2 regions of the Priestia sp. TGN 0903 genome follow, and region 1 is predicted to be linked to the other one. Evidence: riboswitches for the same ligand, from Rfam matches in the RefSeq annotation. Region 1 holds a riboswitch; the other holds the start of a gene.
What was found. Region 1 has a riboswitch for S-adenosylmethionine ahead of metK (methionine adenosyltransferase). Riboswitches for the same ligand answer to the same signal wherever they lie in the genome.

Region 2: it holds a riboswitch for S-adenosylmethionine, as region 1 does, so the genes downstream of both, ACRPLY_RS09205 (BMP family lipoprotein) here and metK (methionine adenosyltransferase) in region 1, are expected to answer to the same signal.

Annotation. Positions count from the first base shown of each region.
Region 1 is NZ_JBOZGL010000005.1:339,308-343,524, forward strand. Features, by position in the region: gene ACRPLY_RS19180 (glycosyltransferase family 4 protein) at 1-592, shown strand, start outside; gene metK (methionine adenosyltransferase) at 624-1,826, opposite strand; SAM riboswitch class I at 1,959-2,076, opposite strand; gene pckA (phosphoenolpyruvate carboxykinase (ATP)) at 2,451-4,040, shown strand; gene ACRPLY_RS19195 (DUF2584 domain-containing protein) at 4,075-4,217, opposite strand, start outside.
Region 2 is NZ_JBOZGL010000002.1:536,850-541,066, reverse strand. Features, by position in the region: gene ACRPLY_RS09210 (ABC transporter ATP-binding protein) at 1-832, opposite strand, end outside; gene ACRPLY_RS09205 (BMP family lipoprotein) at 914-1,924, opposite strand; SAM riboswitch class I at 2,000-2,106, opposite strand; gene ACRPLY_RS09200 (hypothetical protein) at 2,440-2,601, shown strand; gene ACRPLY_RS09195 (hypothetical protein) at 2,692-3,060, opposite strand; gene ACRPLY_RS09190 (putative polysaccharide biosynthesis protein) at 3,080-4,217, opposite strand, start outside.

The DNA of each region.
Region 1 (4,217 bases):
CCGCTTTGATATTCGTATTAAATATAATATAAAAAAACCCTACATCTTAACGTATGTAGGAAGGTTAGCTAAAGAAAAGAACGCTGATTTTTTACTAAAAATTGCCCGATCTTTACCTGATCATATCCGCCACCAAGTTCACTGGCTTATTGTGGGAGATGGTCCTTTAAAAGAACAAATGCAACAGCAAGCATCTGAGCATATGACATTTACAGGCTTTCTTGAAGGTAAGCAACTTGCTCATATCTATTCTTCATCTGATTTGTTTGTTTTCCCTTCAGAAACAGAAACGTTCGGAAATGTCGTACTGGAGTCTCTTGCTTCTGGAACTCCCGTGGTGGCAGCAAATGCAGGAGGAGTTAAACAGATGGTTCAGCACGGGCGAAACGGCTACCTTTGCAAACCTCACTCCTTAGAAGAATTCAGTTCGGCTATTACAGGTTTACTTGATGATTTGCACCAGCGGCTTCACTTTAGCCATGCAGCGAGACACTATGCTCTTACTCAATCATGGGACGCCATTTTTCAGCATTTGCTTTCAGAATATGAAGATGTCGTAGAAAAATCTGCTGAAGGTATTCAATGGGCATAAAAAAATCTCCGTTTTCACGGAGATTTTTTTATTATTTAGCTAAAGCTTGAGTTTTTAATGCTTCAGCTTTGTCTGTGAACTCCCAAGGAAGCTCCACATCTGTACGACCAAAGTGACCGTAAGCTGCTGTTTGCTTATAAATTGGGCGACGTAAATCAAGCATTTTAATGATGCCTGCTGGACGTAGGTCAAAGTTTTTGCGTACTACATCTACTAGTACTTCTTCAGAAACTTTTCCTGTACCGAATGTATCAATTGAAATAGATACTGGCTGTGCAACACCAATTGCATATGCTAGTTGTACTTCACATTTATCAGCAAGATCAGCTGCTACAATGTTTTTCGCAACATAACGAGCTGCATAAGCTGCTGAACGGTCTACTTTTGTTGCGTCCTTACCAGAGAATGCACCGCCGCCGTGACGAGCATATCCGCCGTAAGTATCAACGATAATTTTACGACCAGTTAAACCAGCATCTCCTTGAGGGCCGCCGATTACGAAACGTCCTGTTGGGTTAATGAAATACTTTGTATTTTCATCAATTAACTCATTTGGAACAACTGGATTAATTACATATTCTTTTAAGTTACGTTGAATTTGCTCTAACGTTACTTCTGGGTGATGCTGAGTTGAAATAACAATTGTATCGATGCGAACAGGTTTGTTGTTTTCATCATATTCAACTGTTACTTGTGTTTTACCATCCGGGCGAAGGTAAGGAAGAATTTCTTCTTTACGTACTTCTGTTAGACGGCGAGCAAGTTTATGAGCTAATGAAATTGGAAGAGGCATTAATTCTTTTGTTTCGTTACATGCATAACCAAACATTAACCCTTGGTCTCCAGCTCCGATTGCTTCGATTTCTTCATCGGACATTTGACCTTCACGTGCTTCTAACGCTTGGTCTACACCAGCAGCGATATCAGCTGACTGCTCGTCGATAGATGTTAATACTGCACAAGTTTCAGCATCAAATCCGTATTTTGCACGAGTATAGCCAATTCCTTTAATTGTTTCACGAACTGTTTTAGGAATATCCACGTAAGTAGAAGTTGTAATTTCACCGCTTACTAAAACTAAACCAGTTGTTACGCTTGTTTCACAAGCAACACGAGCATTTGGATCCTTTGCTAGGATAGCATCAAGAATTGAGTCAGAAATTTGGTCACAAATTTTATCGGGATGTCCCTCTGTAACAGATTCTGACGTGAACAGACGACGTTGTGTTGACATCAGTTTTCCTCCTTATAAATACGATACATTGTGATACGGTACTCATTCCCTTATTTTCATTACACGTTAAAAAATATAAAAAAACCTTTCCTTGTATCGAGGAAAGGTATCAAATTCTACATAAGCCTTTCACTCTTATCGATCAAGGTTGTGCCCTTGCATCAGGTTAGCACCTTATCGTCTACACAAAAAAATGACGATGGTTGCTGGGTTTCACAGGGCCTGTCCCTCCACCAGCTCGGGATAAGAGAGTATCCGTTCAAGGACATATAATACATGAAAAAGCGCTTCACTGTCAACAACATTCAAATGGAAATCATCTCTTTATGTTTGAATCTGTTTTAATGTAACATACTCAAATTTAAAAATAGTATACCTTATTAAGAATGATCACGAAGTTTGGTTAACAAGACAGACCAAAAAAAGGCTTTCACTTGAAATAGCTTCACTTTTTTCGCTTCTAGCACATATACATGTGTCTAAAATAGGTATAACGTACATTTTTTTATAATGCACAAACATTTTTAGTTAAATAGTATAGAATAATTAAATAAATGTGTTATACTAATTATAAATTTCAAACATTAATGAATAAATAATAGCTAAAAAAGGAAGGTAGTGCACATGAGTACTGTTGATATGTCTATCGAATTAAATGGTTTGCTTCAATTAAAAACAACAAAACACCAATTATCTGTTCCACAACTTGTTGAAAAAATTCTAGCTCGACGCGAAGGAACGCTGACTTCTACAGGTGCTGTGTCAGTCGAAACCGGAAAATATACAGGCCGCTCTCCTTTGGATAAATTTATTGTAAGCGATGCTGTATCTTCAAAAACGGTTGAATGGGGACCCGTCAATCAGCCAATTTCTGCTCAGCGATTCGATGCGCTATACAAAAAAGTCTTAACCCACTTAAAGAAGCAGGATGAACTTTTTGTTTTTAATGGATATGCTGGAGCTGATAAAAAGTATCAGTTACCAATTCAAGTAGTTAATGAATTTGCATGGCACAACCTATTCGCTCAGCAGTTATTCATTCGCCCTTCAGCTGAACAAAAAACAAATGATGATGTGAAGCCGTTTACAATTGTAGCAGCTCCAACGTTCAAAGCTGATCCTGAAACAGACGGGACGAATTCTGAAACCTTCATTATTCTTTCATTAGAGCGACGCATTGTGCTAATTGGAGGAACTGAATACGCTGGTGAAATGAAAAAATCTATTTTTTCAGTGATGAACTTCTTGCTTCCTCAAAACAATATTCTATCCATGCACTGTTCTGCTAACGTAGGAGAAGAAGGTGACGTTGCATTATTCTTTGGTTTATCTGGAACGGGTAAAACAACGCTTTCTGCTGATGCAAACCGTCGTTTAATCGGAGATGACGAGCACGGTTGGTCAAGCTCTGGTGTATTTAATATTGAAGGGGGCTGCTACGCGAAGTGCATTCAGCTTTCCGAAGAAAAAGAACCGCAAATTTTTAATGCAATTCGCTTCGGCGCAGTACTGGAAAATGTAGTGTTGAATCAAAATACGAAAGTAGCAGATTACAATGATAATAGTTTAACAGAGAATACTCGTGCCGCTTATTCAATTGACTCTATTGATAATACGGTATTGCCAAGCGTTGCTGGGCACCCTACAGCTATTGTCTTTTTAACTGCTGATGCCTTCGGCGTCTTACCTCCAATCAGCAAGCTTACAAAAGAACAAGCGATGTACCATTTTCTGAGCGGATACACTAGTAAGTTAGCTGGAACAGAGCGCGGCGTAACATCGCCACAGGCTACTTTCTCTACATGCTTTGGTGAGCCTTTCTTACCTCTTGCTCCAACAACTTATGCAGAAATGCTAGGAAAGAAAATCGATGAACATAACGTAAATGTCTACCTTGTAAACACTGGATGGACCGGCGGTGAATACGGCGTGGGTGAACGAATGAAGTTAAGTTACACTCGAGCTATGGTTCAAGCAGCTCTTGAAGGAGAACTAGCTAATACCGAAACAGTAACAGATGCTATTTTTGGTTTATCGATTCCAACTCATGTTCCGGGAGTTCCTGATGAAGTGCTTCAGCCTTCTAAAGCATGGAACGATGCAACAGCTTATAACCAAAAAGCAACTGAACTTGCCGCTAAATTCAAAGCGAACTTCAAGCGTTTTAATGATGTAGCATCGGACATTTCAACATTAGGCGGACCTAGAGTCTAATAAAAAACCGATCGTCTTATAGACGATCGGTTTTTTAGTTAGTCGAATGTAATTTTGTCAGTTCATATGTGACAATGGTTTTTTCCTGCTCCATTTCTACCTTACGCACAACAGCAGTTCCAATACATTCTCCATTTTTCGTTTTGTGAATGTTTAATGGAATATCCAACGGATACA
Region 2 (4,217 bases), on a different contig from region 1:
GAAGAGACACATTTTGCAATACGTTTTTTTGTCCTTTTCCTTTTAAAAAGAGATTTTGTACGCTTAAATGAGAAGTGCTTTGTGATGGCACTCTTGCAGGACGCTCTTTTAATTCTCTCCCTACCATTAGTCTCGCTAAATGGTGAGCATTGGTATCTTCTTTACTTGTGACGCCGGCTACTTTACCATTTCGAAGAACTGTAATTCGGTCCGCTACTTCCATCACTTCTTGCAGCTTATGTGTAATAATAATGATGCTTTTTCCTTGAGAAGCCAAAAACCGGATTGTTTTTAATAGTTCCTTTACTTCATGAGGAGTAAGAACGGCGGTAGGCTCGTCTAAAATAATAATTTCTGCTCCTTGATACAGCACTTTTAAAATTTCAATCTTTTGCTGTTCCCCAATTGAGCAATGCTTTACTTTTTTATGAACATCCACTGAAATTTGATAAGTTTGGGTTAATTGCTGTACATCTGCTTTCGCCTGCTTTCTGTTGAAAAAGAGACCTTTCTTTGGCTCATGCCCCAAGACAATATTTTCAGCCACTGAAAAATGAGGAAAAACCATAAAATGCTGATGCACCATGCCTATTCCGTTTTTAATCGCATCCGCAGGAGATGAAAACGAAACAGGTTTCCCGTGCAGCTGAACACTTCCTGAACTCGGCTTTTCCATTCCGTAAAGCATCCTCATCAACGTTGTTTTACCAGCACCGTTTTCTCCGACCAGCGCGTGAACCTCCCCTTTTTTCAGCGTAAAAGACACGTTATCGTTTGCTAAAAATGAACCGTATTTCTTCGTCAAATTCGTTAACTGCAACAGCTCACTCATTCCATTCATTGCTCCTTTCCCTTTAGGTTTTTTTCAAAAATAAGAAAGAGAAGCCAGCCTTACTCGACTTCTCTTCTCAACTCACTTTGCTAACGGATCTTTTACCACTGTTTTTCCATCAATAATCGAATCTTTAATTTCTTTTAATTGATCAATTACATCTTGTCCTACAAAGTCATTAAGAGGTGTCTTGCTGTCTTGAGTCACATACGTTAACCCAACACCTTTTTCTTTTAAGCCGTATGTCACTACGCCCGATTTAAATTTGTCATTTGCTAGTGCTTCTACCGTTTCATAAGCAGCCGCATCAGATCCTTTTAACTGCGATAAAATGATATGCTCAGGATCTACTTCCGTACGGTCAATATCTTGGCCTGCCGTATAAAAACCTTTTTCTTTTGCTGCTTCAAATACACCCAAGTCGCCTACAGCTGATGCTCCAGCGATAAAATCAGCGCCTTTTGAAGCCTGTAAAATAGCAAGTTCTTTTGCTTTAGCTGGATCAGAGAAGCTTCCAACATAGTTTACTAAAAACTCTGCTTTTGGATTTGTTGATTCTAGTCCTTCTTTAAAGCTTACCGTCCATTTTTTTAATAATGGAATATCATCAGCTGCAACCATTCCTACTTTATTCGTTTTCGTAATCAATCCTGCGGCTGCTCCTAATAAATATGAAGCTTCTTGTTCACGGAATACAACGCTTCTTACATTTGGTAAATCAACCACTGTATCAATAATCGCAAATTGACGCTGCGGATTTTCTTGAGCTACTTTTTTCAACGCATCTTCGGATTCAAAAGAAGATGTAATAATCAAGTCATAATTTTCTGCTACGGCAGCACGCAAATTACTTTCAATGGCTGCTTGATCTGTAGATTCAATTGTCTTTACATCAATGTTATACTTCTTCCCAGCTCGTTTTGCTCCCTCATCCATTTGCTGAAAAAACGGGTTAACCCCAATCTTTTCAGGCAAAACAAGAGCAATTCGCTTCTTTCCTTTCTCTTCACTTCCACTGCTTTTTGTGCTTTTTGACTGACAGCCAGTTACGAGTAGTACAAGCGCAACTGCTAAAATAAGAAATCTCTTCATTTAACTTACTCCCCCTATAATATAAAAAAAGCTCTTCCTTTATATAAAGGAAGAGCTCGTTAACCAAACGTCTCTTCCTCATCTTCAAGAACATACTGTTCTTAAGGATTTGGCACCATTCTGTCATAGACAGCGGTTGCCGGGTTTCACAGGGCCAGTCCCTCCACCTCTCTTGATAAGGAAAACAATAGCTATTTGTTTTATGTAATATAGTCAATATTAATAGTTTTTTAATAATTGTCAATATTATTTTTCTTTTTCATACAAAAAAACTTTAAAAACAGATAGGATTATATGGTTTTAGTCTACTAAAATAGAAGTTAAAGCCTTTACCTCATTTCTTGAATCATTCTATACTTCTTCACAAAGCGCTTATACTGAATTTGTTGACTGTCGAAAGGATTTAGTGGTAGCAAATAAATTCTATTATGCTTCTTCGGTTAATGTGTTATTAATTGAAACCACTTTACCAATAATGTTAGACTTTTCCTTAGCGATATTGTTAAGAGGTGTTAATGTTGAAATTAATGAAAGAATTATCTGGCATAGCCATTGGGCTTATTATCGCTTTAGCCGTTTCAAAAATATTTTTTGATACCCCGACCAACATTGGAATCGTAGTTATTTTTATTACGAGTATGGTCGTAACAGGGGTAGCAAGAGCAAAACTAAGATGAGATAATCTAACAAAAAAACACCACCTTTTATTCGCAAGGTGGTGTTTTCTTTTAATGATTTTAGTATGTAGTAATTCTAAGTGAAGGCCTTTACCCTTCTCCATCAATCATCGTATACTTCCTTGCAAAGCGCTTGTAGTAAATTTGCTCATCCTCTTGCCCATCGTTAAAAACAAGTCGGTTATGATCAATATCTTTCTCTTTTAACACATAGCCTTTTTCATTCATCAGTTGAATATATTCATCTAAATGTCCTTTTTTCACCATATAGTAAAGAGCATCATCTGAATCCGTAGTCTCTGCTACACCTTGACTTCCCACTTCTAATTTGAAAACAGCTTTTGCCGTTTGAATGGGACGGTAGTCTCCAAACACTCTTTCCCAATTTAATAGCAGCAGCGCGCCGAAAATTATGATACATCCTCCAGCCGCTACGGTTAGTAAAAATCGTTTTGACACACCTTTCTCTCCTTTACATTTACATTCTTTTTCTTCTATTTAATACAACAGATTGCCCTAAACTTGTTTTTACGCCAAGCCCTAGATACACAGCAGCACCTAAAGCAATTGAAATACAAGATGTGCTAATCGCAAGTGAAGATGCAGACAGCTTATTTTCTAAAAAATAGTGAGAAGTATAATTGCCGATAATCACAGCGGCTGACATCACACTTACTAATAAAACAGGTGTCAACGCAGCTTGTCCCAGTGATTGAACTCGGTAAGAAATAGATTTTTCAATTAAATAGAAGTTATATATAACCGATACACCATACCCTCCGTAAGTCGCGACAACCGGTCCAATTTCTTTTAAGCTTGAAACCAACAGTACGTTTAATACTATCTTCACAACAATTCCTAAGCCCAAGCCTAAAATTAGCTTCTTTTGTTGATTAATTCCTTGGAGAATTGCGGCTGTTACGGTAAAAAGAGCAAAAAGAATCGCAGCAGGCGCATACCATTGTAAAACAACTCCACCGATTTCAGGACTGTTTTTCGCTCCAAAAATCATCATATATACCGGCTTACCCAATAAACAAAGCCCTACCGCAGCAGGAAGAGTAAAAAACAACAGCAGCTGCAGCGTTTTTGTAATCTTTCCTTTTACTTCCCGTAAATTTCTTTGCACAAAAGAAGATGTAATGCCCGGAATTAGCGACATGCTGAAGGCAGTCGCTAACGATACCGGCACCATCACCAAAATTTGCGCTAATCCAATGACGGAGTTAATCGTTTCAGCCTTAGCTTGTCCATATCCTATTGATTGAAAAAGCATGTTAATCGTAAACGTATCAATATTTTGATAGATAGGAATAGCTAAACCAACTAATACAAACGGAACAGCGTACGTCACAAGCTCTTTGAACATTAAAGAGAACGGAACGAATTTATTATTCTTTCCGCTGTTCACTTCTTTTATAATCAACCGCTTGCGCTTCAAATAAACCGCTCCAAGAATCCCAATTCCCCCTACGCCTCCAATAAACGCTCCAAACGTACCGATTCCAACAGCTTTTGTCATTGTGCTATGAAAAAGGTGAATAACAGCGTATGCTCCTACTAAAATGAACAACACTCGCACTATTTGTTCAATAATTGTACTTAGCGCGGACGGT